Regions from separate parts of the Pseudoalteromonas sp. bablab_jr010 genome, predicted to be linked through region 1. Evidence: predicted binding sites of a transcription regulator. Region 1 holds the regulator's gene; the other holds the start of a gene.
The links. The regulator ArgR, encoded in region 1, controls arginine synthesis, uptake and breakdown. The targets are predictions, from matches to a motif close to ANTGAATANNTATTCANT.
Positions count from the first base shown of each region.

Region 1 (15,457 bases):
GGGCTGATAGTCGAAAGCGTCGCATTGAGATGCTGGTTACGAACACTGTTAGGTAAATAACTACCTAGGCTAATAAAAGCGTTTAGTTCGTTATTTGGAAAGCTCGCATAATGTTCAATCAAGAGCCCCGCACTGGCACCTTGTGCTACCACAATAATATTGCCGCCTTCATCCATTGCACTGTTATACAAGGCATTGAATCTGGCAATTAGCTTTAATTTGTAATCATCAAGCACGGCTTCACTAATATTAGGTTCACCCGTAACAAAATGCGGCGCTTGTTGCGTTTCGGCTGGTGGAGCAGGAGTTGATTGCTCATCGCCTTGTTGACTACTTTGTGTTGTTGACTCAGCTTCAGAGCTTTCAGGTGACTCGGGCGTTGCCATATCAGCAGGATGCCAATCAATGTCAGGCATGGTCATGGCAAGGGTTGCATAGCCAATTTCGTTTAACTGCTTGCGCAAAAAGTTAATACCAGCATTATTAGTGGGTAGATGCTGCCAATCAGGAATAATGAGCACAATTCCGCGTTGACTGGCTGCCATCGATTGACGGTATAAACTAATGAACTCATCTTCACCGGCAAGCAGAGTACGTACTTCATCACTTGGTAAAAAGCGTTGAATATCGTTAGTGACCAAGCTTGACCAAGGGGTGGGTTTAATAAAATCGGCAGCATTCACATTGCCCATCAACGCAAAACAGGCTGCGTAAGCTAAGCGATGTGCGGGTTTTAAATTCATGCCGATATTACCTGAGTCTTTAATTAAATCAGTGATTAATTAACTATCGGCAGTCTTTATTAAATATTTAGCGAATTGTCTTAAAACTCAGGAGCGGCTTCAAAAATCAGTGTTTTACCGCTTGCAGGGTGAGCTAAGGTAAGCATTTCGGCATGCAGTTGTAAGCGGGGAGACATGGCGAATGCCTCGGGGTGAGCATACAACTTATCGCCTAAAATAGGGTGACCTAATGACAGCATGTGCACACGTAGTTGGTGAGAACGCCCAGTAATAGGAGTCAGCTCGACACGAGTTGCATTCTGTTCATGCTCTAGCACTTTAAAGTGGGTTAATGACGGTTTGCCATTGTCGTGATCAACCATTTGCTTTGGGCGGTTCGGCCAATCACAAATAAGTGGTAAATCTACAGAACCAGTTTCTTGCTCAAGCTTACCAAATACACAAGCAATGTAGCGTTTCGCGGTTTTTCTATCTTGAAACTGAATGCTTAAATTACGATGCGCTTCTTTATGCATAGCTAAACAAATAATGCCAGAGGTCGCCATATCAAGGCGGTGAACAATTTTTGCCGTTGGGAAAACGCGATTAATGCGAGCAATAAGGCAGTCGGCGTGTTTTGGGTCTTTTCCCGGCACAGTAAGTAAACCACTTGGTTTATTCACAATAAGTAAGTCATCGTCTTGATAAACAATACTTAAATAAGGTGTCATTGGGGGATTATAATTGAGTAACACAGCCAGCCTCGATGATATGCAAGGGCGCTATTTTAAAGGAGTATGAGCGCATACACAATGCCAGAGCTGGTTTTAGAAAAGTAGTTAAGATACAGTAAATTCAGCTATGGAGTTTTAAGAAAAGGACAAACAAATGTTTCGCTTTGGTTTAATTCGCAGTAAGCCTTGTTCACGATGTGGCTTAGAAGTAAATTATCTTGAGCCAGAGTGTCCGCACTGTAAAGGCTTATCAGATTTACAGGTCGTGTTTTTGAAGAAGTCCCACAGAGATGATTTACGTAATAAAAATAGCGATTTAATAGCCGTTTTTTGGAAGCTAACCCTTGTTGCATTTTTTATAACACTACTTCTCTTCATTTTTTAGAAATAGCTTGCTCTTTGGGCTTGCAGATATCTATTCCCCTTATTTTTAGCTACAATACGCGCCGTTTAATTATCTGGTAAATACAGTGGCTACTATCTCAAAAAATTCCGTGTTAAAGCTTCGTGCTCAGCAAATGACTGAGTCTCGTCGTGAATTTAAAGCGCGAGGAGCAAAGTTAACGCGTTGTGAGCGATGTTTATTAGCCGAACACTATTGTATTTGTGATGGTGTTGAACAGGCAAAGTGTGATGCCGCGGTTTGTTTACTTATGTACCATAATGAGAGTTTTAAGCCGTCAAATACTGGCCGTTTAATTGCTGAAATCGTGCCAGATAACCATGCCTTTAAATGGGATAGAACAAATCCAGATGAAGCCTTATTAAGCTTATTGGCAGATCCCCAGTATCAGCCAATGGTTATTTTTCCTGCTAGCGATGTAGACGACGAAGAGCGGGTGATCACCGAAGTAACCCCTGTTGAAGGTAAACGTCCATTGTTTATCTTTTTAGATGGTACTTGGCGCGAAGCTAAGAAAATGATCCGTAAAAGCCCTTATCTAGATAATTTTCCTGTGCTTTCAATTACACCTGAAAAGCTTTCGGATTATCGATTGCGTGTTGCCCCGCATGAGCATCAACTAGGTACTGCTGAGGTGGCTATTATGGTTCTTGCTCTTGCTGGTGAAGAAGATGCAACTCAAAAGCTTGAGCAACATTTTATTAAGTTTAGAGATGCTTACCTGCTTGGTAAGCGAAATAAGGGACGCCCAGAGCAATAACTCTTTACTAAATTGTAGGCAAAAGAAAAGCGCGTACTATCTCTAGTCGCGCTTGCGGAATCTTCTTAATTTTTTGCATCCTGCAATTGAATCTAATCAACTCCCTAAACTTTGCCAATCCATGCGATTACACTTTACTTATTGGTTCTGTGTAATATAAGGCAATCCCGCCTTGTTTCCTTGTTAGTCCTTTACATCCTTGCTGGTAATCACTTTACCATTCCCTTACATGCCATCCCGACACTATCCCTTTATTTGCAAATCCGTTGCGATGCCCTAACGGCCTGTCCTTTATTCCACTTTTTGAACTTCCTGTATAACAACATCCTGTTGTTATGCCATTCCACATCATCCTGATGCTGTCCGTAGGTTGTCACTCCATTGCGTTACTCTTCCTGAGCCTGTCCTTGATTCCTTATTCTCCTAATGAACCTTATTCCGCGGTATTATGAGTAATGCTTCCTTATCCATCTACTCATTAAGCTTCTTGCTTAGTTGATGTAAGTAATTATAGAGAAATAGGCAAAGCTGAGTAGGTCAAAATCTTACTTAATCTGCTGGTTATTTTATTGTCATTTAATATATTTCATTAAATTTCAGTTAGTTAGGTTTTTTTATGCAGTGTTTGCTGGTGCTTTTTACTCAATAACTGCCATGTGGGTGAGATATGTCTTACATGCAAATTCCTAAATGGCAGCTATGTTGATTGAAATATAAGTTTAAACGGGTGCACTTTGCCCTAATTCTAGGTAAAATATTTTGATAATTGTTATTATTTAGGTGCTATAAAATGAAAAAAACAGCCTTAGTATTACTTAGCGCATTATTAAGCGCGCCTACATTTGCTGCAGATGTAGTAAATATTTACTCGTTTCGTCAACCATTCTTAATTCAGCCTATTTTGGATGATTTCACTAAGCAAACAGGTATTAAAACCAATGTGGTTTTTGCCAAAAAAGGGCTGATTGAACGTGTAAAGCGTGAAGGTAAACATAGCAAGGCTGATTTAGTATTAACCTCAAATTTTAGTGCGCTGATTCAATTAGAAGATTTAGGCTTAACGCAATCAATTAATAGTGATGTAGTTAATGCGAATGTGCCAAGTACTTTTCGCGATTCCGACGGTCAATGGATAGCACTTACTAAACGTGTACGTAATGTTTACTCTGCAAAAGAGCGCGTTGGTGCGCTTGGTGAGTTAACATACGAAGATTTAGCGGACCCAAAATACAAAGGTAAGATCTGCACTCGCTCTGGTAAACATCCTTACAATTTAGGTTTAGTTGCTTCTATGGTTGCTCACCATGGCGAAGCAAAAACTAAGCAATGGCTTGAGGGCGTAAAAGCCAATTTAGCACGTAAACCGCAAGGTAATGACAGAGCGCAAGTCAAAGCCGTAAAAGAAGGTTTATGCGATCTGGCGTTAGGCAACAGCTATTATTTTGGCAAAATGATGCAAGATGAGCAGCAAAAATCTTGGGCAGAAGCGGTATATATTAACTTCCCTAACCAAACAAACCGTGGTTCTCATATCAATGTATCGGGCGTTGTTATGACCCGTTATGCTAAAAACCCTGAAAATGCCTTGAAACTGATTGAGTATATGACCGACAATAAGGCGCAAAATATGTATGCTTCAGTGAATATGGAATACCCTGTAAAGCAAGGGGTTGCATTATCAGAGATGGTTGCATCATGGGGTGAGTTTAAAGAAGACAGTCTACCTCTTGATGAGATCAGCAAATATCGCCCTGTGGCACTGAAGCTGATTGATGAAGTAAAGTTTGATTTATAACGAGAACATTCCTCGTTACACAATTTTATAAAAGCTGTTTTTTAACAGCTTTTATTTTATCTGGTATTAATCCACTTATGCATGTGAAGTTTTCGCTGTCGCGTTGGCAGCTTATAGCCTGGCTTATTGGCCTGTTGCTTGTTACGCCATTAGCCTTTTTATTATTTGAATCTCTGCAAGGAGATTCAGATGTATTTCAGCACCTTTTCGATACCGTGCTGTGGGATTATACCCGTAATACTCTCATACTCATTGCAGGGGTAGGGCTGTTAAGCTGTGTAATTGCATTGCCGTTAGCTTGGTTAACTGCATATTGTGACTTTCCTGGGCGTAAGCAATTTGAATGGGCGTTAATGCTGCCTTTAGCAATGCCAACTTATCTTATCGCCTACGTGTATACCGACTTACTTGATTATGCAGGGCCTGTACAGATCGCACTCAGAGACTGGTTTGGTTGGCAATCACCAGACGATTACTGTTTTTTTGATATTCGTACATTGACTGGGGCTATTTTTATGATTGCCTTGGTACTCTATCCTTACTTATACCTAATTTTTAAAACGGCACTCAGAGAGCAGTCTTTTAAACTAGTGCAAGCTAGTCAACTAATGGGGCTATCACCATTACAAAGTTTTTTACGCGTTAGTTTGCCTCTTGGTCGTGGGGCGATTGTGGCAGGGGTTACATTGATCAGTATGGAGGCTATGGCTGATTTTGCTACTGTTAACTACTTTGCTGTGAGCACACTGACGACCGCTGTTTATGATACATGGCTTGGTTATTACTCATTAACCGCAGCGGCGAAAATCTCAGGTATTATGTTACTGATTTTGTTTTTAACCATCATGGTTGAGCGCTTTAGTCGTCGCAATCAAGCTGTGTATGAACGTCAGTCAAGCGTAAACAGCGCAACTTTGTATCGCTTAAAAGGCGGTGCGGCATGGGCTGCAAGCTTGGCTTGCACCGTTGTGCTGGTATTGGCTTTTATTCTGCCGGTTGGAGTATTAGTTAAATATGCCATTGTCTATGCAGATGAAGCATGGAATGGGGCATTCTTTAATTACGCTTGGCAAAGCTTTAAAGTGGCTGTAGTGGTAAGCATTGCAACTATCCTATTGAGTTTATTAGTATTGTTTTATCAACGTATTGCGAAGCAAGCTTACCCTTTGGTCCCTGGGCGTTTAGCAAGTACTGGCTATGCCTTACCTGGTACTGTATTAGCGATTGCTGTATTGCTCCCATTAACTCAGCTAGATGATGCATTAAATAATTGGCTTGAGCCTTTTGGTCTATCACCAGGGTTACTTTTAAGCGGTACTTTATTTGCGATGATTTTTGCTTATGTTGTACGTTTTTATGCGATTGCGCATGGCGCGCTTGAAAGCAGTTTTTTACGTATTAGCCCATCGTTAGATATGGCCAGCCAATCAATGGGCAAAGGGCCCATGCAAACCCTTTGGCGAGTACATTTACCGCTATTAAAACGCGGTATTTTAACAGCTGGTTTGTTAGTGTTTATTGAGTGCATGAAAGAGTTACCTGCAGCTCTATTACTCAGACCTTTTAATTTTGAAACGCTGGCCACCCATGTTTTTCAATATGTTAGTGATGAGCAATTGGAGCTTGCGTCAATTTCAGCCTTGTTTATCGTGTTAGTTGGGTTAATCCCTTTGTATTTCGTTAATCGTTCGATGGAGCAAAATCACTCATGAGTCATTTGATAATTAAAGACTTAGCTTATCAGTACAATGCGACTCAGGTGTTGAGTGAACTAAACCTCAATGTTGAACAAGATGAAATCGTCTGTTTGCTTGGCGCAAGTGGCTGCGGCAAAACCACCACCTTAAAGGCAATTGCCGGGATTTTACAGCCTGATCAAGGCTATATGAGTATTGATTCAAAAGTGGTCAACGATAGTGGGCTGTTTGTTGCACCGGAAAAACGTAACATTGGCATGATGTTCCAAGACTATGCGCTGTTTCCTCATTTAACGGTAAGCGACAACATTGCGTTTGGTCTTAGCAATATGAGCAAAGCGCAAAAGCGAGAGCGTGTAGATGAAATGCTTAGCCTTGTTAAACTCGATGGTTGTGCACAGCGATACCCTCATCAGCTTTCTGGTGGACAGCAGCAACGTGTGGCAATAGCCCGTGCACTTGCTTACAAACCAAGTTTATTATTACTTGATGAGCCATTTTCGAATATTGATACACAAGTGCGTTTTGAGCTTATTGCAGATATACGCCGAATTATTAAAGCTCAGCAGGTTTCTGCGGTATTTGTTACCCATTCGAAGGAAGAAGCTTTCGCATTTGCTGACACGCTTGCGGTTATGCATGGTGGAAAAATAGCCCAACAAGGCTCTCCTGAGCAGTTATTTAGCCAACCTAACTCAAAGGTGGTTGCAGAGTTTCTTGGTACGGGCATATACTTAACGGCAAAAGTATTAACGCCAACTGAATACGAAACGGCGTTTGGTGTGGTTCACTCATTGACACCGAACAATGCAGATTGTCAGCAAGGTCAAGTGTATATAAGACCGCACCATATTCAGTTGTGTGAAGCTGCGCACAGTGACGCAAACAGTTTAACTATTTTGCACAGGCGCTTTATCGGTACGCGTTATGTATATCGAATTAATATTGCAGGGCAAGAGTGTGAAGTTGCTGCAGAGCAAGACCGCATGTTAGCTGTTGAGCAACCTGTAAAAATAAAAATAATGCCGCACACAGTCAATTTTTTTCATGATTAGTAATAAATAACAATCTTGAATCCTTGGCTTTGTGCAAATAACGAGAAGCTAAGGATTCACTATGGCGCAAGCGCAATCTGGGATTTGTGCTGAAGCAAACTTACATGGTTTGCACCTGTTTTTTAATGTTTACGATGGCCACGATGAGTCATTACGTAAAAAACTAAAACGCGTTAGCGTCATTCAAGATGAGTTTGCTGATCAGTTCTCAGAAGCCATGCTATCGTGTGTGGTTGCCCTTGGCGCCCAGTATTGGCCGCATATTCTGCCCGAGTTTATCCCTAGCCAATTGCAAAGCTTTCCGAATGTAACTCATAGTGAGCATGTGATTAGTGCTCAGCCATTTGACTTGTTTGTACAAATTCGCTCAGACCGTGAAGATGTAAACCATCTATTTGCTCTGCAAATCCTAAAATTATTAACACCGGATGTTGAGCTGGTGGAGCAGGTTCGTAATTTTCGGTTTTTAGATGGACGTGATTTTAACGGCTTTATTTATGCAGGCGATACACCTCATGGCCGTCAAAAGCGTAGTACAGCACTTATCGACAAACCGGGTCACTTTGAAGACCAAGGCAGCTATATCCATGTTCAGCGCTTTGTGCATGATTTGAGTGTCTGGCAGCATTTATCGTTATCAGAGCAAGAGCAAATCATGGGGCGCACGCGTCTAGATAACACCTTGATTGTGCCTGCTGTAGAAACCAGTCATGCGGTTCGTAGTGAATTAAAAGATGAGCATGGCCAGCCTCTTTTGCTAAACCAAAGCATGCCATTTGGTGATGTGCATAAGCAGGGAATTTTAATGGTTTCGTGTGCGGCGCAAGGGGATGCGTTTGAACAGGTATTAAAGAGTCGCTTGGGGCAGGGCGATTGCTATGATCATTGGCTCGATTTTACTCAAGCCGATATGGGATCTGCGTTTTTCGCCCCGTCAGTAAACTTCTTAAAGCAGCTTTAAACGGTATCGAATAAAGTGCGTACGCGATCAAGCGTCACATCGATTTCAGAAATCTTCGCAGGGGCGATAAAAATAGTGTCGTCGCCTGCAATAGTGCCTAGTACGCCATCTGCTTTACCGAGTGAATCAAGTAAACGAGCAATTAATTGTGCTGCGCCTGGACTGGTGCGAATAATAATCATCATTTCGTTATGCATAATATCAATAACAAGCTGACGCAGTGGGCTTTTCGCTGTTGGCACACCCATTTCAGCCGGTAAACAATAGACCATTTCTTGTTTTGCATTACGAGTACGTACCGCACCAAATTTGCTTAACATGCGAGATACTTTACTTTGACTAATATTATCAAAGCCTTGCTCTTTTAATGCTTCGACAATCTCACCTTGTGAACCGAAGTTTTCTTCTTTTAATAGCGCTTTAAACGCTTTGATCAGTGCTTCTTGTTTGTCTTGTGGTTGCATGTTGCCGTTTCTTTATTCATAAAATGTAGGGTAATTCTACACAACTCTGCATATTTATGCAGTATTAGTTTACAAAGTCGTCCAAAATGCTGTGTCTTTACAGCCAAGTTTACAACTATGGTCGAAATTATACGCGAAATAAGCAGGATAAATTTGTTTTTAGTCGCTAATTTCATTATCTTTAGGGCCACAAATATTTCCTACCTCAAATTACGGAGAATTCCAATGAAAGTTGCTGTTTTAGGCGCAGCTGGCGGTATCGGCCAAGCATTGTCTTTATTATTAAAAACAAGTTTACCTGCAGGTTCTGAATTATCGTTATACGATGTTGCCCCTGTTGTTCCTGGTGTAGCGGTTGATCTTTCTCACATCCCAACAGACGTTAAAGTTGAAGGCTTTGGTGCTGACAGCTTAGACGCAGCATTAGCTGGTTGTGATATCGTTCTTATCCCAGCGGGTATGCCACGTAAGCCAGGCATGGACCGTGCGGACCTTTTCAACGTAAACGCAGGTATCATCAAAACATTAGCTGAAGGCATCGTTAAAAACTGTCCTAAAGCGTTAGTAGGTATCATCACTAACCCAGTAAACGGCACAGTGCCAATCGTTGCTGAAGTATTCAAAAAAGCGGGTACTTACGATGCAGGCCGTGTATTCGGTATCACAACGCTTGACGTGATCCGTTCAGAAGCATTTGTTGCTGAACTTAAAGGTTTAAGCGCAACTGACGTTAAAGTTCCAGTGATCGGCGGTCACTCAGGTACGACAATCCTTCCTCTTCTATCTCAAGTTGAAGGTGTTACTTTCACTGACGAAGAAGTTGCGGCATTAACTCCACGTATCCAAAACGCAGGTACTGAAGTTGTTAACGCTAAAGCGGGTGGCGGTTCAGCGACTCTTTCTATGGGTGCTGCAGCAGCACGCTTCTGTATGTCTTTAGTTAAAGGCTTACAAGGTGAAGAAGTAGTTGATTACGCATACGTTGCAGTTGAAAACGGTGACGCAGCATACTTCGCACACCCAGTTCGTCTGGGTAAAAACGGCGTTGAAGAAATCCTTTCTTACGGTGAGTTAAGTGCATTCGAAGAGCAAGCTAAAAACGACATGCTAGCTACACTTAACAAAGACATCCAAGAAGGTGTTGATTTCATCAACGGTTAATTCCGACAGATGATAGGCGATTTTTTAAATCGCCGAAAACAAAAAAGCCTGCAAATGCAGGCTTTTTTAATGGCTCGAATAAATAGTGTTTAGTGATCGCGGGCAACGGCGATACGGGCCAAACTCTCTAAGGCTTGTTTGTACGGTGTATCTGGTAAGAACGCAATACAAGCAATTGCTTTGTCAGCTTCTTGCTCAGCTTTTTGCATTGCAAACTCAAGGGCTTTAGTGTCAGCTAATGCCGCTAGAATGCTTTCTAAATGGTCCATACCATTACCAAGCTCAATAGCTTCGCGTACTAGCTTAACTTGCTCTGGTGTGCCTTTTTGCATTGCGTAGATAAGCGGTAGGGTAGGTTTACCTTCAGCTAAATCATCGCCAATGTTTTTACCAAGTTGCTCGGCATCGGCGTTGTAATCAAGTACATCATCCACTAATTGGAATGCAGTGCCAAGATGCATTCCATATAAGTTTAATGCTTCAAGGGTTTGCTCGTCTTGCTCGGTAATAATTGCAGCAAGGCCGGTTGCAGCTTCGAACAATTTTGCCGTTTTGCTGTAAATAACCTGCATATAGCTTTGTTCTGTGGTGTCAGGGTCATTACAGTTCATTAGCTGTAATACTTCACCTTCAGCGATGACATTGGTTGCATCCGCTAAAATTTGCATGATTGGCATTTTACCTAGGCCAACCATAAGCTGAAATGAACGTGTATAGATAAAGTCACCGACCAAAACGCTAGCTGCATTACCAAACTCTGCGTTGGCTGTAGGCGTACCACGGCGCAAATGTGACTCGTCGACAACGTCGTCATGCAATAAAGTGGCGGTATGAATAAATTCGATGATAGTGGCAAGCGTAATATGGTCTTTGCCCTCATAACCAAGTGCTTTTGCCGCTAAAATGGCCAACATAGGACGAACGCGTTTACCGCCACTGTTTACTATGTATAAACCGAGTTGGTTAACCAATGCGACATCTGAGCGCATTTGGGCATGTATAAGTTGATTGACGTCATCCATTTCATTTTCGATTAACGTCTGGATAGCTTTTATATCCATTGATCTCCGAGCCAATATTTATGGGTATACGGGGCTGATTGTACAACAAAAAAAGCGCTTGCTCGATATTTTGTGATGATTCAGTAAAAAAACACTGTAAAGTTTTTTATTTGAGATCAATTTTGCCAATATAAATTTATAACCTTGATTAATAAGTGATCAGCTTTTTGAATTTTAAAGGTGCCTATTATTAACGTAATTTAATTGTCATGAGATCGTAAAAACCGCTTGGCATGTGGTGTTTTTAGGATAGAATAGGGGAAAATATTGAATTGCTCTCAATGCAGCTATTTTTTATTCATTTTATCGAAAAAGAGGCTTGCTAGTTTTTGCACATTAGCGTAAACTTCGCGCCCTATTGAAGAATATTTTAGTTGCGTCGATTTGAGGGCGCACAGACGGAGTTAATTATGTACGCGGTTTTCCAAAGTGGTGGTAAACAGCACCGTGTGACTGAAGGTCAAACAATTCGTCTTGAGAAATTAGACGTTGAAACTGGTGCAGCAGTTGAATTTGATTCAGTACTTTTAGTTGCTGATGGTGAGAAAATCGAGATCGGTGTACCGTTCGTAAACGGTGGTAAAGTAACAGCTGAGGTTGTTTCACACGGTCGCGGTGAGAAAGTTAAGATTGTTAAATTTAGACGTCGTAAGCATTCTCGTAAGCAAATGGGCCATCGTCAATGGTTCACTGAAGTTAAAATCACTGGCATTAGCGCTTAATTAGAGGTACTGAGAAATGGCACATAAAAAAGCAGCTGGTAGTACTCGTAACGGTCGCGATTCAGAAAGCAAACGCCTAGGTGTTAAGCGTTTTGGTGGTGAATCAGTTCTAGCGGGTAGCATCATTGTTCGTCAACGTGGTACTCGTTTCCACGCTGGCGCAAACGTAGGTATCGGTAAAGACCACACTATCTTCGCAAAAGCAGATGGTAAAGTTCAATTCGAACAGAAAGGTCCTTTAAACCGTAAATACGTAAATATCGTAGCTGAATAATCATCTCGATATTTGAAAAACCCCGCCTTTGCGGGGTTTTTTGTTTTAAGGCACATAATAGTGCGTATAAATATATACCTAAGCTAAGCCTGCAATCAGAAGGGCTTAGGTATATAATAGAGTTATTAACAAGCCAATCTTAAAGTGAGTAATCATGAAGTTTGTAGATGAAGTAGAAATTCGTTGTGACGCGGGTGATGGCGGCAGCGGTGTCGTATCTTTCCGACGTGAAAAATATGTACCAGATGGCGGTCCTGATGGCGGCGACGGCGGCGATGGCGGCAGCGTTTATCTACAAGCCGATGAAAACTTAAATACGTTAATTGATTACCAATTTGAGCGTTTTCATAAAGCAGAGCGCGGCACAAATGGTCAAAGCCGTAACATGACAGGTAAAAAAGGCGCTGATTTAACGCTTAAAGTACCTGTTGGTACACGTATCATTGATGTTGACACTGAAGAGTCATTAGGTGATTTGACCAAGCATGGTCAAAAGGTTGTTGTTGCAAAAGGTGGTTTCCATGGCTTGGGGAATGCACGTTTTAAATCAAGTACAAACCGCGCTCCACGTCAAAAAACACTAGGTACACCTGGTGAAGTTCGCAGCTTACGTCTAGAGCTAATGCTACTTGCTGATGTTGGCTTACTTGGTTTACCAAATGCTGGTAAATCAACGTTTATCCGTAGTGTTTCTGCAGCTAAACCAAAAGTGGCAGATTACCCGTTTACGACGCTTATTCCTAATCTTGGTGTAGTACGCCCAGATGCGAATAAGTCATTTGTAATTGCTGATATCCCAGGTCTAATCGAAGGCGCTTCAGATGGCGCAGGCCTTGGTATTCGCTTCTTAAAACACTTAGAGCGTTGTCGTGTATTACTGCATATCATTGATGTTATGCCTGTTGATGGCACAAATCCGGTTGATAATGCCTTTGCGATTATTAATGAGCTACACCAATACAGCCCTAAACTTGCTGAAAAGCCGCGCTGGTTAGTATTTAACAAAATTGACCTATTACCAGAAGATGAAGCTGAAGCCCTGTGTAATGAAATTGCCGAAGAGCTAGGTGAAGAGGTTAATGTTTACCGTATTTCTGCTGCGAATAAACAAAATACTCAAGCATTGTGTCATGACATTATGGCGCTACTTGATAGTATGCCGAAAGAGAAATTCGCTGAAGAAGAGAAAGAAGAAGTTGAATTTAAGTGGGATACTTATCATCAGAAAGCGACCTCTCAAGATGATGATGATTGGGATGACGACTGGGATGATGATGACTACGATGTGGAAGTTATCTACCAACGATAAAATTTAAAACTGAAAAGGAGCCATGCGCTCCTTTTTTATTAATAAGAAAAAAGTATTAAGGTTTAGTGTGAAAATTTCAATGATTGCTGCGATGGCAAATAACCGAGTAATTGGCCAAGACAACCAAATGCCATGGCATTTACCCGCCGATCTGCAACACTTTAAAAAAGTAACCATGGCAAAGCCTGTGATCATGGGCCGTAAAACATTTGAATCAATAGGTCGGCCTTTACCGGGTCGTCAAAATATTATTATCACGCGTAATGCTGATTACACAGCTGAAGGTATTGAGGTGGTTACTTCACCAGAGGCTGCGCTGGAATTGGTTGCTGATGTTGAAGAAGTAATGATTATTGGTGGCGGAAATATATACGAACAATTCCTGTCTCAAGCAGATCGTCTATACTTAACTTTTATCGACCTTGAAGTGGAAGGTGATACGCAGTTCCCAGATTACGAAAGTGTTGCTAATTGGACAGTTGCCGAGCAAGAAAAGCATCAGCCTGATAACAAAAACCCTCACTCGTATACTTTTGTAACCCTGTACAAAAATTCGTAACATTATTGCGGTAAAATTAATTAGTTGGTACAATATTACACAATCTTGGTAAGAAAAAAGTATTACATAAGGGCAAAATATGATGAAGTTACCAAATATGTTACTTGCAGCGGCTGTTGTATCAGCGTCAGTTGCGTATACAGCACCAGCAAAAGCTGATGATCAATTAGCGGTTTCTATCTGTGAATATATCGCAGCTGATGATAAAAACCGTTTGCGTAGTAAGCTTAAAAGCTCACGTGTGAAAATTCGTAACATTTTTGATGCTGTGAAATGCAATGGCAATAACATGCTTCGTCATGCAATCGAAAGCGGCGCGGCAGATACTGGTGAGTATATTGTTAAGAACTTATCAAAAAGCTCTTTAGAAGATGGTGCTGATATTGCTTGGGCTGAGTCGAACGGTCACGGTGGTTCACCACTAATCGCTGTTATTAAAGACCGCGCAGGCCTTTAATTTAAGCGCCAAAAGAATTTAAGAAACCGCACTCGTTGCGGTTTTTTTGTGCCTGTAAGGTAAGTAACTTGTTGAGAATCTCTCGTTTATTAAAAACTGGAAGCTTCTAAAGTTGAAGCCTTCCAGTTTGAGGCATTTACTGCTTGTTATTTATGGTAGCTTAAACAGGTTTCTACTTCGTTCTTCGAACCTAAGATCACCGCCACACGTTGGTGAATAGCGTCAGGTTGAATGTCCATGATGCGCTCAGTGCCTGTAGAAGCTATGCCGCCAGCTTGTTCGATTAACATTGCCATTGGGTTTGCTTCGTATAATAAACGTAATTTGTTTGGTTTGTTTGGATCTTTCGTGTCGGTTGGGTAAGTAAAAATACCACCACGACATAATACACGGTGCACATCACCCACCATTGCAGCAATCCAGCGCATGTTGAAGTTACGACCACGTGGGCCTGTGTCACCAGCAATTAAGTCATTGATGTAATTTTGCATCGCCGGTTGCCAATGGCGTTGGTTTGAAGCATTGATAGCAAATTCGCTGGTCTCTTCAGGTACGCTTGCAAAATCTTGTGTTAATAAGAAGGTACCGTGCGTTTTATCTAAGGTGAAAAAGCGTGTGCCCTTGCCGGTTGTTAACGCCAGCACGGTTGATGGGCCATATAATACATAACCCGCTGCAACTTGGTTTTTACCCGGTTGCATAAAAATACTAGGATCAGCTGGATCTGAACCTTCAGGCGCCGCCATAATTGAGAAAATCGTACCAACGAGTGAGTTGATATCAGTATTTGATGAGCCATCAAGTGGGTCGAATGCAACAATGTAGTTGGCATCTGGATTACCCGCAACGGTGAAGTCTTCTTCTTCAGAGGCAATGGCTTTTACGTAGCCCGATTCTAATAAAATATCTTTTAAAAGTTGGTTAGTTAGAACATCGAGTTTTTTCTGAGTTTCACCCTGAATGTTTTCGTCTAGGGTTGAGCCTAATACGCCAGATAGGGCGCCTTGACCAACACGAAATGAAATTTCTTTACATGCCGCAAGTACCGTTCTGATCAATGAGATCAGTTCACGAGGGCAACCATCTTCTAACAATACCGGTGGGAGTCTACGCATTCTATTTTCCTGATAACGTTGTAGCCAGACATTTTTAGTGTGAGAGAGAATGTCTTAGCAAGCGCTGAATTTCGTCTTAAATAGCTGATTTTTATAAACGGTACTTTATACTGCTTAATACCTATACAGTATTTAAAACGCGAATAACAAAGATAAGATTATGCAAAAAATACCATTACTACGATATCTGCTCTTAGCTGTGCTACTT
Region 1 is NZ_JACDWV010000134.1:84,398-99,854, reverse strand. Features, by position in the region: gene JIG37_RS12360 (DUF3530 family protein) at 1-743, opposite strand, end outside; gene rluA (bifunctional tRNA pseudouridine(32) synthase/23S rRNA pseudouridine(746) synthase RluA) at 824-1,477, opposite strand; gene JIG37_RS12350 (DTW domain-containing protein) at 1,975-2,619, shown strand; gene JIG37_RS12345 (Fe(3+) ABC transporter substrate-binding protein) at 3,410-4,414, shown strand; gene JIG37_RS12340 (iron ABC transporter permease) at 4,492-6,126, shown strand; gene JIG37_RS12335 (ABC transporter ATP-binding protein) at 6,123-7,166, shown strand; gene JIG37_RS12330 (Dyp-type peroxidase) at 7,228-8,127, shown strand; gene argR (transcriptional regulator ArgR) at 8,124-8,591, opposite strand; gene mdh (malate dehydrogenase) at 8,817-9,752, shown strand; gene ispB (octaprenyl diphosphate synthase) at 9,842-10,813, opposite strand; gene rplU (50S ribosomal protein L21) at 11,224-11,535, shown strand; gene rpmA (50S ribosomal protein L27) at 11,552-11,809, shown strand; gene cgtA (Obg family GTPase CgtA) at 11,964-13,118, shown strand; gene folA (type 3 dihydrofolate reductase) at 13,186-13,677, shown strand; gene JIG37_RS12290 (DUF3718 domain-containing protein) at 13,757-14,134, shown strand; gene JIG37_RS12285 (class 1 fructose-bisphosphatase) at 14,281-15,249, opposite strand; gene JIG37_RS12280 (zinc-dependent metalloprotease) at 15,410-15,457, shown strand, end outside.

Region 2 (15,457 bases), on a different contig from region 1:
ACGCGAAAGTTACAGCAAAAAGAGGCGACACCTGAGTTTACAGAGCGCTTGTTAGATTGGTGTGAATCACACAACTTTATTAACGAACAGCGCTATTGCGAAGGGTTTGTACGCCGCCATTTAGCTAAGTATCATGGTGTAAAACGCATTCAGAGCGAAGCAATGGCAAAAGGGATAGACCGAGCACTATTAGATAAGACGCTCGAGGAGTTCGAAGTCGATTGGTTCGAACTCGCAAAGGACGCATATTTAAAGAAGTTTTCAAATTCAGGTAAAGAACTCGACCAGAAAGAAAGAGCGAAACGTGTACGCTACTTGATGTATCGAGGCTTTAATTACGAACAAATTGATTTTGCAATGCAAGCACAGCAATAAACGGGTGAGATTTTCACATGCAGCATATGACTACCGCACAGATCAGGCAACAGTTCTTAGGCTTTTTTGCCTCTAAACAACACCAAATTGTTCCTTCAAGCTCGCTGATCCCGGGTAACGATGCCACGTTATTATTCAATAACGCCGGTATGGTGCAATTTAAAGATGTATTTTTAGGTGCGGAAAGCCGCCCTTATTCACGTGCAACCAGCTCTCAACGTTGTGTACGCGCAGGTGGTAAACATAACGACCTTGAAAACGTAGGCTACACTGCACGCCACCATACATTCTTTGAAATGCTAGGTAACTTCAGCTTTGGCGATTACTTCAAGCAAGACGCAATCAAATTTGCTTGGGAGTTTTTAACTGACGTTGTAAAACTACCGCAAGAAAAGCTCCTTGTTACTATTTATCACGATGATGAAGAAGCCTTCAACATTTGGCATAAAGAAGTGGGTCTAAGTGAAGACCGTATTATTCGCATTGCAACTAGCGATAACTTCTGGTCAATGGGTGATACAGGTCCTTGTGGTCCATGTTCTGAAATCTTTTACGATCACGGTGAAGAAATTTGGGGTGGTCCTCCAGGTTCACCTGAAGAAGACGGTGACCGTTTCATCGAGATCTGGAACCTAGTATTTATGCAGTATAACCGCCATGCCGACGGTACAATGGAGCCGCTTCCTAAGCAGTCTGTTGATACAGGTATGGGTCTTGAGCGTATTTCTGCAATTTTACAAGGCGTGCACTCAAACTACGAAATCGATTTATTCCAAGCTCTTATTGCAGCTGCGGCCAAAGTAACAAACGCACAAGATTTAGATGATAAATCGTTACGCGTTGTGGCTGACCACATTCGTTCGTGTGCGTTTTTAGTGTCTGACGGCGTTATGCCGTCAAACGAAGGCCGTGGTTATGTATTACGTCGTATCATTCGTCGTGCTGTTCGTCACGGTAACAAGCTAGGCGCAAAAGGTGCTTTCTTCTATAAGCTAGTTGCTGCGCTAATTGAGCAAATGGGTCAAGCGTACCCAGAGCTTGCTAAGCAACAAGAAATTATTGAAAAAGTACTGCGTATTGAAGAAGAGCAGTTTGGTAAAACACTTGAGCGTGGTCTGGCTATTTTAGAAGAAAGCCTAACTGACATCGAAGGTGATGTGATCCCAGGTGACTTAGTATTCAAACTTTACGATACTTATGGTTTCCCAGCAGACTTAACGGCAGACGTTGCGCGTGAGCGTTTCATGACGATTGATGAGCATGGCTTCCAAGAGTGTATGGCTGTTCAGCGTAAGCAAGCACAGCAAGCGGGTAAGTTTGGTGCTGATTACAACCAACAACTTAAGTCTGAAAAACACACAGACTTTAAAGGTTACGATGCAGAACATTACACAGGTACTGTGGTTGAACTTTTCTCTGAAGGTCAATCGGTTTCTGTACTTGAAGATGGTCAAGAAGGTATCGCAATCTTAGACCGTACACCGTTCTACGCTGAATCAGGTGGTCAGGTTGGTGACACGGGTGTTTTAAAAGTCGCTGGTGGTGAGTTTGTAGTGACTAACACCACGAAACTTGGTAATGCATTTGCACACCATGGTCGTGTACAAGGTCGTATTGGTACAAACGATAAAGCAGAGGCAACAATTGATGCAGCACGTCGCGATAGCATCAAGAAAAACCACACTGCAACGCATATCTTGCATGAAACATTACGCCAAATTTTAGGTGAGCACGTAAGTCAAAAAGGCTCACTAGTTGACCCTGAACGTTTACGTTTTGACTTCTCTCACTTTGAAGCGGTAACAAAAGACGAATTACGTCAAATCGAGCGCGCAGTAAACGATGAAATCCGTCGTAACTTTGCGCTTGAAACTGAGCTAATGGCTATCGAAGATGCAAAAGCAAAAGGTGCGATGGCATTATTCGGTGAAAAATACGACGATGAAGTTCGCGTAGTAACCATTGGTGATTACTCAATCGAGCTATGTGGTGGTACTCACGTTAAGCGTGCAGGTGATATCGGTTTATTTAAAATCGTATCAGAAAGCGGTATCGCAGCCGGTATCCGCCGTATTGAAGCGGTAACAGGTGCTGAAGCGGTTGCTTATGTAAGTGAGCAAGAACAACAGTTAAACGATGTTGCAGCACTAGTAAAAGGTGATAGCAGCACAGTACTTGAAAAAGTAACTGCATTACTTGAGAAATCAAAAGGCCTTGAGAAGCAAATTGCACAGCTTAACGACAAGCTAGCAAGTGCGGCTGGTGCATCGTTACTTGACTCTGTTGTTGAAGTGAACGGTATTAAACTACTGGTTGCTGATGTTGCAGGTACTGAGTCTAAAGCACTACGTGGCATGGTTGATGACCTGAAAACGAAGATTGGCTCAGGTGTTATTGCCCTTGGTGTTGCTAATGGCGACAAAGTAAGCCTAATTGCCGGTGTAACTAAAGACTTAACAGGTAAAGTGAAAGCCGGTGAACTTGTAAATCACATGGCTGCACAAGTAGGCGGTAAGGGCGGTGGTCGTCCTGATATGGCGCAAGCAGGTGGTACTCAGCCAGAGAACCTAGCTGCAGCCTTAGAAAGTGTAACGGCTTGGTTAACTGAGCGTTCTTAATCACTAGTGGCACTTATCGTCCAAAAATTCGGTGGCACCTCAGTTGGCTCAATAGAGCGAATTGAGGCCGTCGCCGACCTTGTTGTAAAAACCAAACAACAAGGCCATCAAGTTGTGGTGGTGCTCTCGGCGATGTCGGGAGAAACTAACCGTCTAATTGAACTCGCTAAACAAATCGATTCTCGACCCAGTGCTCGTGAGCTTGATGTATTGCTAACCACCGGTGAGCAAGTGTCGGTCTCTTTACTCGCTATGGCTATTATTAAACGTGGTCACTCAGCGGTAAGCTTACTTGCTGATCAGGTCAACATTCGCACCGATAACATGTTTGGTAAAGCGCGGATTGAAGAGATTGCGGCGACTCGTCTAAAGCATGAACTTGAACATAACCGGATTGCTATAATAGCGGGCTTTCAGGGCCGCGATATTGAAGGCAATATCACCACGCTTGGTCGCGGTGGTACTGATACCTCTGCGGTTGAGATTGCAGGCGCTATCAATGCCGATGAATGTCAAATTTACACCGATGTTGATGGGGTATACACCACCGACCCACGTATTGAGCCTAATGCGCGACGTATGAGCCATGTCACCTTCGAAGAAATGCTCGAAATGGCTAGTCTTGGGGCTAAGGTACTGCATATTCGTAGTGTCGAAGCGGCAGGAAAATACAATATACCGCTCAGAGTGTTATCGAGTTTTAACCCGGATCAAGGGACCTTGATCAGTTTTGAGGAGCCGGATGTGCAAGCAAACATTGTGTCGGGTATCGCCTTTAATCGTGACGAAAGCTTGATTTACGTCAATGGCGTACACCAAGGAACGGAAAACCTTGCAAAAATTTTGAAACTTTTTGCAGAATTTGGCATCGAAATAGATATGATTAATCAAGTTAATCATAACTTTGAAAAAATAGACTATGCTTTTACTGTGCACACGAATGATTTTGAGCAAGCCCTTGAAATTTTGACCAGTAACCAAGATGGTATCAGCGCAGAATCTATTAAAGGGGTCAGCAATGTTGCCAAGGTGTCTGCAGTAGGTGTAGGGATGAAATCTCACTCTGGTGTGGCAAGTTTATTTTTTAATGCCCTTGCCGATGAAAACATCAAAGTGATGCTTGTATCGACATCAGAAATAAAGATATCAGTTTTAATTGACGAAAAGTATTTAGAACTGGCTGTACGTGCGCTACACAAAGTTTTTTTAACCGAAAATGAATAAGATCTAGAGTTTTTACTTACTTTTAAGTCTAGATTTCATTAGAATGTTTTTGACGCGGAATCTTTTAATTTTTTGGAACATGGGAGCAAGAGAATGCTAATACTAACTCGTAGAGTAGGTGAAACCCTAATGATCGGTGACGAAGTAACAGTTACTGTTCTTGGTGTTAAAGGAAATCAAGTTCGCATTGGTGTAAACGCACCGAAAGATGTATCAGTACATCGTGAAGAAATCTACATGCGAATTCAAGCAGAGAAATCTAACCCAAATCCGGGCAACGTTTAATCAGCGACAGATATTTTAAGAGCCACTCACTGAGTGGCTCTTTTATTTAGTTCGGCCGTCATTTCATCATTTAGCGCTTGTTTAGAAATATACTGCATACCGCGCTGTGCCTTTAAAATATAACCTCGCTCAGTTTCAATAATCTCACTAATCTGTTGCCAGCTTAATTGGTAGCTTTTATGCGGGTTTTCGGCCTTAACGCCTTCATCATCAAATACGATAGTCACTTCGCTGCCTGATGCACGGCTCATCATTTGTCTTGCGACCCACCATGGGCGCTTGTAATAAAACGATAAGCACTCAACGACGGCAAGCATAATCATAAAGCTACCAAGGTAATGATTCTCTAATTGATAAAACGCCAATAAGCCTAAGGTTATTAACAGTATCAACAGCGGGTATTTAGGCTTGGCTTGAGATGAATAAGGCAAAGACTCATCAAAGCATTCGTAATAATACGGTTTATCTAATGTGTAAGTTGTACTTAATGTCATTCGTGGGCTCACTTAATTTGCTGACAGCAGTTTAACATTGATAGAAAAAATCTGCCGTAGTTGGTTTTCATTTAGTTGTCATTGTGAGAGCTTAAGGTATGTGTATTTTAAAGGCGTAAGTTGTATGTTTGTTAGTTCAATGTCATTAGCACTTGCAATGACCACAAATACTTTTTTAGTTATGGGCGATATGCCATACACCCCGATTGATGAAATTAATCTCGCCAAAGGCGGAAAAATTACCAAGGCAATCGAAGCAACACCGCATGGCTTTTTAATACATCTTGGTGATATGAAATCGGGAGCACTTGCTTGCACGAACAAGCTTTTGCAAACAAATAAAGCGTTATTGACGTCATTGACCCCACAGCCTTTTATTTACACCCCCGGTGATAATGAATGGACCGATTGTGACCGAGAAAAGCTATCGGTACGTTTTGATGAGCTTGAGCGGCTAAGCTTTGTTAAAGGCTTAATGTTCGACGAGGCTTATACACAAAAAGCACAGCAACTACAGGGTTATGCCACACAAGCTGAAATGCTAGAGAATGCCCGTTGGCAGTTTGATGGTATTGAGTTTCGTACTTTGCATATACCGGGCACTTTTAATGGCCGCTCGCAAATTTTAAAAAGTGACAAAAACGCAGCACTTGATGCCGCTGACAAACGTGATAAGTACAACTTAATTTGGTTAAAACAAGCACTTGTTCAACAAGATGCTAAGGCCTATGTGTTTGGCTTTCAGGCTGATATTTACCACCCAAGCAGTAAACCCGCCTGTAGTGAATCGCAGCGCTCTAAATGTGATGCATTTAAACTATACCGAGATGCCATCAGCGACTTTGCAAAGCACACTAAGAAGCCTGTGCTTGTAATGCATGGTGATACCGGCCCATATTGTCAGCAGCCGTTAGCGAGTAACTTAACGCGTTTAAATGTCCCCGGAGATTTTGCTGTAAGCGATGTCGCAAAAGTAAGTTTTATCGACGGCCAATGGCATATAGCGAGTGTAACGACAAATGTGCCCCTCACTAAGGTATGTGAGTGATAACGTTGGGTAGAACGGAGACGCAGTCAGAGCCATCAGCTTTCAGCCGTCAGCTATCAGATTAAAACCCAACAAGTTAGCGAGTTTGAGGCTCACGTAGGCGTGAAATTTATTTCGCGCGGTGGTTTATAAAGTCATCAGACTTTAAACCCAAGTTAAGACTTGTAGGAGGCGTTTTAACGCCGAAAAACTCACGCTATAGCCAAAAGTTCACGGTTAAAATCATTCCTACGATTATCTCAGATCTCATGCATCATTTAAAAAACAAAAAAGCGGCACTTGGCCGCTTTTCTTAAGTATGGTGTGCTATTAGCAGTTAGTTTCTTCTGCGTTAACACCTTCTTTTACTTCTTCACATGCATCTTCAACTGCATTTTGTGTATCAGTAATTGCTTCGTCAATACGCTCACCTGCGTCTTCAGCAGAGTTGTCTTCACAACCCATGATGAAAAGACCTGAAAATAGGGCGATAGTTGCGGCTTTTAAAGTTGAATTTTTCATAATGAAATTCCTTGTAAATTTAAAAATAAAGTAAGTGGTTATCTGCTTTTAACTACTTAGGGACGTTGCCTCTAAGTGCTCCTGATACCAGCGAAATAACAAGTAATACTAAAAATATAAAAAAGATAATCTTAGCGATGCCTGCAGCGGCTCCTGCGATACCGCCAAAACCTAACACTGCTGCGATTAACGCGATAACTAGAAAAGTAATTGTCCAGCGTAACATAGTGGTCTCCTTGGCTATTTAAATTTTCTTAAGTTCGATGTAACTGAAGCGAGTTCTGTGCCAGAACTTTTATTTTATATATTTCAATGGGTTGTGTGTTTTTGTTGTTCTTTAGAGGGTTCATCATTTGGTAACTTTTACGAGTAAGCATGTAACTTATTCATAGTGATATTTTTTCATATTGAGATGCATGAGAAAAAGAGATAATGCACTAATAAATGGTAAGACCAATTTAACATTATTTGGGTTGGCTACCTCTAACACCTTGTTGTGTGTGGTTTTTAGCCATTTTGTTGCTATTAATTAATAGTTCAGCATATAACGACTGGCTATATTGATTATTTATATCATCTATAGCGGGGCTTTAAATGCATAAATAGTGGGGTGTTAATTATATGTACGTCATGTTATTTTAAATTTAATTGGTTTTACCAATTTACAATGGTGCTATACAAATGAATTTTGTTTGTTATTATTGGTGCATAATTATTTAACAAAAATAACTTTTTATTTTAAGTAAGCGAGGGGAGTCGTATGGATATAGGTGGATTACTCACCACTGCGGCCAGTTTGATGGTGACAGGCATGGTAGGCGTGTTTGTTTTTCTGACTATTTTGATTTCAGCAGTCACTTTAATGTCAAAGCTGGTGGGTCGATTTGATGATCCTGCAACTGCAGAACCTACGCGTACAGCAAAAGTTCAACCTCAACAGGGTGTGCCACAGGCACATATTGCAGCAATCAGCGCTGCAATTGCTCAATTTCGAAATAAACAAAAATAACGGGGCAGCTTAAACATGGCTAAATTAAAACTAACCGAACTAGTATTGCGCGACGCACACCAGTCTCTTTTGGCAACGCGTATGCGCTTAGACGACATGCTACCCATGACAGAAAAACTCGATAATGCGGGTTATTGGTCAATTGAATCATGGGGTGGTGCGACGTTTGACTCGTGTATCCGTTATTTAGGTGAAGATCCTTGGCAACGTATTCGCGAGCTAAAAGCGGCAATGCCAAACACTAAGCAACAAATGCTACTACGCGGACAGAATCTTCTAGGTTACCGTCATTATGCTGATGATGTAGTCGAAAAGTTTGTTGAGCGTGCCCACAAAAACGGTGTTGATGTTTTCCGTATTTTCGATGCGATGAACGATGTGCGTAACCTTGAAACTGCCATTAAAGCTGCTGTTAAAGTAGGTGCTCATGCCCAAGGTACTATTTCGTACACAGTAAGCCCAGTCCATACGCTTGATATGTGGCTTGAGCTTGCAAAACAACTAGAAGATCTTGGTTGTCATTCAATTTGTATCAAAGATATGGCAGGTTTATTAAAGCCTTATGATTGTGAACAGTTGATCAAAGGTTTAAAAGAAACTGTGTCTATTCCTATTGCGATGCAATGCCACGCGACCACAGGTTTAAGCACTGCAACTTACCAAAAAGCGATCGATGCAGGTATCGATATGCTTGATACGGCTATTTCGTCAATGAGTATGACCTATGGTCATAGCGCCACAGAAACCATCGTTTCAATTGTAGAAGGCACTGAGCGAGACACAGGCCTTGATTTAAACCAATTAGAAGAAATTGCTGCTTACTTCCGTGACGTACGCAAGAAATATGCTGCATTTGAAGGCAGCCTTAAAGGCGTTGATGGACGTATCTTATTAGCGCAAGTGCCGGGCGGCATGTTAACTAATATGGAAAATCAGCTTAAAGAGCAAGGTGCTGCTGACAAACTTGATCAAGTATTACTCGAGATCCCGCGTGTTCGCGAAGACTTAGGTTACATTCCACTCGTTACACCAACCTCGCAAATTGTTGGTACTCAAGCGGTACTTAATGTTTTGACTGGCGAGCGATATAAAACCATCACTAAAGAAACTGCGGGTGTGCTTAAAGGCGAGTATGGTGCAACACCAGCGCCAATGAATAAAGAGCTGCAAGAACGTGTACTAGATGGCGCTGAAGCAATCACTTGCCGTCCTGCTGATAAGCTTGAGCCTGAACTTGAGAAGCTTGAAGCAGAGTTATTAAGTGAAGCTAAAGAGCAAGGTTTAGAGCTTGCTGATGACGTGATTGATGATGTGCTTACTTACGCATTATTCCCTCAAATTGGCCTTAAGTTTATTAAAAACCGTAACAACCCTGATGCGTTTGAAGCAATTCCAACGGGTGAAGTTGCTAAGTCAGAAAGCAAACCAGCCGCTTCAAGTCCTGCAAAAGCAGAGCAATACAGCGTTAAAGTTGACGGTAAAGTTTACGATGTGGTCGTAGCGCAAGGTGGTGAACTAAAAGAAGTAACTCTAAAAGACAGTGAGTTAATTCCTCAATCTGCCTCAGCGTCTGTTAGCGAAACCTTAAACGCGCCGTTAGCAGGCAATATTTTCAAAGTGAAAGTAAAAGCTGGCCAAACAGTAAATGAAGGTGATGTGGTTATCATAATGGAAGCAATGAAAATGGAAACAGAAGTTCGCGCCGCACACTCAGGTACAATAGCTGAAGTATTAGTAGCAGAGGGCGACTCTGTTGCCACTGGCGATGCGCTAATCGCGCTAGCATAGGAGACAGAGGATGGATGGTGTTTTAAACCTCTGGCATGCGACAGGTATTGCTAACTTTACCTTTCCTGCATTAATAATGATTGCGGTAGGTTGCGGGTTATTATATCTCGCAATCGCCCGTAAATTTGAGCCATTATTGTTATTACCTATCGGCTTTGGGGCTATTTTAACTAATATTCCTGTAGCCGGGTTATCTGAACCGGGTGGTTTGCTTTATTACGTGTACGATATCGGGATTGATTCTGGGGTGTTCCCACTTTTGATCTTTATGGGCGTGGGGGCGCTTACAGACTTTAGTGCCTTGATAGCAAATCCGCGTATGTTGCTGTTAGGCGCGGCTGCACAGTTTGGTATTTTTGCTACTTTATTTGGTGCAATTCTACTTAACTTTATTCCTGGTTTTGAGTTTACACTTCAAGATGCATCGGCCATTGCCATTATTGGTGGAGCAGATGGTCCAACAGCTATTTTCTTAGCATCTAAGCTGGCACCTGATTTACTTGGTGCAATAGCAGTAGCGGCTTATTCATATATGGCACTTGTGCCAATTATTCAGCCGCCAATTATGCGTGCATTAACAACGCAAGCAGAGCGTGAAATTCAAATGCCGCAACTTCGTACAGTATCGAAGAAAGAGAAAATTGTTTTTCCGTTAATGGTGCTTAGTTTAACCATCTTGTTTTTACCAGCAGCAACGCCGCTTGTGGGCATGTTCTGCCTAGGTAACTTGATGCGTGAATCGGGCGTGGTTGATCGTTTAAGCAATAGTGCACAAAACGAAATCATCAACATTACCACCATTTTCTTAGGCTTAGCGGTAGGCTCAAAGCTTGCGGCAGATAAGTTCTTAACCGTAGAAACAATCGGTATTTTGGTGTTAGGTGCATTGGCCTTTGCAATTGGTACAGCGTCAGGCGTGTTTATGGCAAAAGGTCTGAATAAGATCTCTAAATCGCCAATCAACCCATTAGTAGGCGCAGCAGGTGTGTCAGCGGTACCAATGGCAGCACGGGTGGTTAATAAGGTCGGCCTTGAGAGCAACCCGCATAACTTCTTGTTAATGCATGCCATGGGACCAAACGTAGCAGGGGTATTAGGAAGTGCCGTTGCAGCAGGTATTCTGTTAGCGATTGTTGGCTAAGTCGATTTACTTCCAACCGACTGGCGCAGTAATTTTACTGCGCTTTTTTTTGCCTATAGACTAGGGCCACCCTAAAGAAATTGTAGTTAAATGATAGTTGTGTAAGGAAGCCGCCATGAATGTTTTTATTATCTTATTATGCCTTTTTGTTGCCTTGGTTATTCTAATACCGCTACTTGAAAAGTATCAGTCTAGAATGGGGCTTGATGGCGCGACAAAGTATGCAAAGTACATTTGGCCACTGGTGATGATTTCGCTGATTATTCAACTTATCTATGTTCTTTTAAGGTAATAGTTGTATTAAACCGCAGTGCTATCAGTACTCATTTTAGTAAAGTCTATAATAGTTTTAGCCGGGTTTATTTGGCACAAAAAAGCCGCTTCAATTGAAGCGGCTTTTTTATGTTTACTTAACTACTTATTTAGCGCCAATTGTAACTCACGGTTACGCTGTAATTGCGCCAAGAAGTTATCAGCAATTGGTTTAAACTTAGCTAACTCATCGCGCGGTAAAGGCTCTGATTTAGGTAGTTTGACCGTTTTAGGGTTACGGTGTACACCGTTAACTAAGAATTCATAGTGTAAGTGAGGGCCTGTTACACGACCTGTTGCGCCAACGGTACCAATCTTCTGGCCTTGCTTCACTTTCTGACCAGTTCTAACCATCTTTTTGTCTAAGTGTAAGTACTTAGTTACATACTGTGTGCCATGGCTAATAAATACATAGTTACCATTGTATTTACTGTAGCCTGCTCTAATCACTTTACCATTACCCGATGATACAACTGGCGTACCGGTACGCGCTGCGTAATCGATACCGTTATGTGGTTTTACCGTTTTGGTCACTGGGTGTAAGCGACGCGGGTTAAAGCTCGAACTAATATACTTAAAGTTAACTGGCGCACGTAAGAAAGCTTTTTTCATGCTGCGGCCTTCAGGCGTATAGAAGTTACCATCGGTATGGCGAATAGCAGTGTAACGCTCGCCTTGGTTAATAAACTCTGCGGCAATAATTTTACCGTCGCCAATGTATTCACCATCAACATAGTGAGCTTCGTAAATAAGACCAAATTGGTCACCTTTACGAATGTCATTAGCAAAGTCGACATCCCAACCAAAGATGTCAGCAAAATTCATAATTTGACGCTCGCTTAAGCCAGCGGCAATGCCTGATGTCCAAAAGCTATTAGAGATCTCGCCGCCAGCAGATTTACTTAGCGTTTCGATTTCTTTGCTATCGATAGAAGTGTCGTAGTTACCTTCGTCATTTAATGTAACGTATAAGGTATCTGTTTTTGAGATCACATAACGAAGCTGCGCTAAAGAGCCATCTTCAGCGGTTGCAAAGCTTAAGATTTCGCCTGGGTGAATTTTTGTTAACTTACGAGTTTCAGCGTTGGTATTAACTAGTTTGTGTAATGTTTGCGCTGAGAAACCCGCACGTTTAAAGATAAGTGCTAAATTATCGCCATTACGTACTTCATGGTCGATAAGCTCGTATTCTGGAAGTTTTGCTGCTGCTTGCTCCGAATTAAGCTCAGTTAGTTTTTCGTTATCATCAACTTTAACTTGTAATTCGTAGCGTTTGCCAATTTCAAGTGCGTTTGCACTGTTGTCCTTTGATGCGGTGGCTTTTTCAGAAGGCAATAACGCCAAGCCGACAATAGCAGAAACCAAACCGAGAATAAGCAGTTTGTGTTTTTTGGGAAGTTTGTGCACTACGTGAACCATATCGTGCCTTTTCTGCTGTCAAGAAATTTAAATACTAATATCGCAGGATATACCTAAAATAGAGCAAATACCAGTGTTTTGTAGATTTAAACTGGCGCTATTTTACGCTAGAATTGGCCTGCGCGTTAAACTTTTTTGTTTAAAATTGCAGCAGATGTCTATGGTTAAACTAAATCTACATTAGTTAACTAAAGTCCCTTCATTAAATTGCAATAACGCGGTATAAAGAACAATCATGCGCGCTGCCTTCAGGGCTGTTTCTTAAACTATTTAAGTTAGGCTTTTTTCTAGTGTCGCTTTTTGGTGCTAACTAGCTAAATTTTAAAGTTTTTAGCTCTATATTTATAACCCTGACAGGCCACCACGCCCCGGTAGCTGAATTTTTGGAGTAATACACAGTGGATTTACAAACCGCTCTAGCTGAGATAAAACGCGGTGCAGAAGAGATATTAATTGAAGACGAATTAGTCGAAAAGCTAAAGTCTGGTAAGAAACTTAAGATCAAAGCGGGTTTCGATCCAACTGCGCCTGATCTGCATTTAGGTCACACAGTTCTTATCAACAAAATGAAAACCTTCCAAGACCTAGGTCATGAAGTGATTTTCTTGATCGGTGACTTCACCGGTATGATTGGTGATCCGACGGGTAAAAACGTAACGCGTAAACCGTTAACCCGTGAAGATGTATTAGCTAATGCTGAAACCTATAAAGAGCAAGTATTTAAGATTCTTGATCCTGCTAAAACTACAGTTGCATTCAACTCTACTTGGATGGAGAACTTAGGTGCAGCAGGTATGATTAAACTGGCTGCGCGTCAAACAGTAGCACGTATGCTAGAACGTGATGACTTTAAAAAGCGTTATGCCAACGGTCAATCAATTGCTATCCACGAATTTTTATATCCACTGGTACAAGGTTGGGACTCAGTTGCATTAGAAGCTGATGTTGAGCTTGGCGGTACAGACCAACGCTTTAACCTATTAATGGGTCGTGAATTACAAAAAGACGAAGGTCAAAAGCCACAAACAGTACTTATGATGCCACTGCTTGAAGGTACTGATGGCGTTCAGAAAATGTCTAAGTCATTAGGTAATTACATTGGTATTACTGATGAGCCTAACGACATGTTTGGTAAAGTGATGTCTATTAGTGATGAGCTAATGTGGCGTTACTATGACTTATTAAGTGCATTATCTATCGAAGAGATTGCAGCGCTTAAACAACGTGTTGCAGATGGTGCAAACCCGCGCGACATTAAGATTGAGCTTGCCAAAGAAATGATTGCACGTTTCCACAGCGAAGAAGCAGCCGAAGGTGCTCATCAAGATTTCATCAAGCGTTTCCAAAAGAATGCATTACCAGATGAGATCCCTGAAGTAACAGTAACAATTGCTGAAGACACTGTGTTTATCACTAATCTATTAAAAGAAGCGAACCTTGTTGCAAGTACGTCAGAAGCAATGCGTATGATTAAACAAGGCGCTGTAAAGATTAATGGTGAAGAAAAAGTAACGGATACTAAGCTTGAAGTTGCTAAAGGCACTACACAGATTTACCAAGTAGGTAAACGTAAGTTTGCTAAAATCACCTTAGCTTAAATAAGCTAACAGAATAAAAACCAGCTGCGGCTGGTTTTTTTGTGCCTTTTTTAGTTAATAAACAGCGTAGCCACTTCAATGGCGATGATAAGTAGTAACCAAAATGCTTTCGCTTGATTTAAGCGATTCACTAAAGCGGGAATATCATCGGCATCTGGTAGGCGATCGGTACCAACACGCATTTTATTAAAGCGCTCACCTTGGTAAAGGGCAGGGCCGCCTAACTGTACTTGCAAAGCAGCCGATGTAACACTTAACAGCCAACCCGTATTGGTTTGATAAAAATGTCTGCCATAGTGCTTAATGTAATGAATGCTCTGTCTACTGGCATTGGTTGCTGCAATGGTTAATGCAACTAATCGAGTGGGTAACCACTCCAATACAAATAGTAACTTAGCAATGGTAGCCAAAAACGGGTTGTTTGGTTTTTGGTTTTTTCGCCATGCTTGATGAATTAATGTCAGTAAGCGATAAACTAAAGCAAGGATAGCGCCGCCAAGTAGATAAAAGAAGATAACGGCAAAATAATGCCGCGCACTTTGTAACACCAGTGACTCCATGGTTGCTTTACAAATTCCAGAAGCCGATAAACGTGATACATCACGGGCAACAAGGCTCGAGAGTAGCTCTCTAGCAGTCGCTTTTTGGTTGAGCTTGAGCAATCTGGCAATACGTAATGATTTCTTCTCTTGCGCGCGGCTACTGAGTAACAAATATAAAACTAAGCCACTTAATAACTCAGGGTAAAAAGCAAACTCTAAAAACAGCACAACTAATGTCACTATCACTAAAATAGTGAGTGTAAAAGCCAAAGTTGAGGCTAAATATTGATAGCTTTTAGGATTCGTTGGGTTGTATAAACGATCGCTGAGGGCAGAGAAAATAACGGTTAAAAAGGTATTAGGATGATACCAACTAACCAAAGGAAAGAAGCGCTCAGCTAAGAGCGCTACAAAAAATACAATAATGTCCAAATGGTTTTGAACAATATTTGCAATCACCTTATAAACTCACCGATGTTAGCTTCTCTAAAAGAGCAACAACCATTTTAGATGAGTTGATAGATGCAGTTTCGATATACTCTTCAAATGATTGCGGCGATTCTTTGCCAGCAATGTCAGACATTGAACGAATAACAACAAATGGTGTTTCTAGCACGTGACAAGCTTGTGCAATTGCTGCACCTTCCATTTCTACTGCAAGCATAGTTGGAAATTCTGCGCGTGTTTTTTCAATTCTTACCGGGTCACACATGAATGAATCACCAGTACAAATTAGGCCAATCATGGTTTTGACATCGCTGATTTGGCTTACGCTTTGCTCTGCCGCTTCAATCAATTTAGGGTGCGCAGCAAAGCCCGCTGGCATTTGTGGTACTTGGCCGATTTCGTAACCGAATGCAGTCACGTCTACATCGTGGTGACGAACTTCTGAAGAAATAACGACATCACCTACATTTAGCGATGGCTCAAAACCACCTGCAGAACCTGTGTTGATCACACAATCTGGGCTGAAGTTGTCGATTAGTAGTGTCGTTGCTACTGCAGAAGCTACTTTACCAATACCAGATTGAACTAAAGTAACAGTGTTACCCGCTAATTCACCGGTGTAAAAGGTAAAACCAGCTTTAGTCATGATGCTTGGG
Region 2 is NZ_JACDWV010000191.1:286-15,742, reverse strand. Features, by position in the region: gene JIG37_RS18685 (regulatory protein RecX) at 1-375, shown strand, start outside; gene alaS (alanine--tRNA ligase) at 393-2,993, shown strand; gene JIG37_RS18675 (aspartate kinase) at 3,000-4,217, shown strand; gene csrA (carbon storage regulator CsrA) at 4,311-4,502, shown strand; gene JIG37_RS18665 (YcxB family protein) at 4,529-4,996, opposite strand; gene JIG37_RS18660 (hypothetical protein) at 5,121-6,044, shown strand; gene JIG37_RS18655 (hypothetical protein) at 6,354-6,545, opposite strand; gene JIG37_RS18650 (DUF1328 family protein) at 6,598-6,771, opposite strand; gene JIG37_RS18645 (OadG family transporter subunit) at 7,306-7,554, shown strand; gene oadA (sodium-extruding oxaloacetate decarboxylase subunit alpha) at 7,570-9,342, shown strand; gene JIG37_RS18635 (sodium ion-translocating decarboxylase subunit beta) at 9,353-10,483, shown strand; gene JIG37_RS18630 (peptidoglycan DD-metalloendopeptidase family protein) at 10,898-12,214, opposite strand; gene tyrS (tyrosine--tRNA ligase) at 12,613-13,812, shown strand; gene ampE (regulatory signaling modulator protein AmpE) at 13,863-14,813, opposite strand; gene mtnN (5'-methylthioadenosine/S-adenosylhomocysteine nucleosidase) at 14,815-15,457, opposite strand, start outside.
Region 2: the regulator ArgR is predicted to act here: its motif matches at 7,249-7,266, upstream of JIG37_RS18645 (OadG family transporter subunit).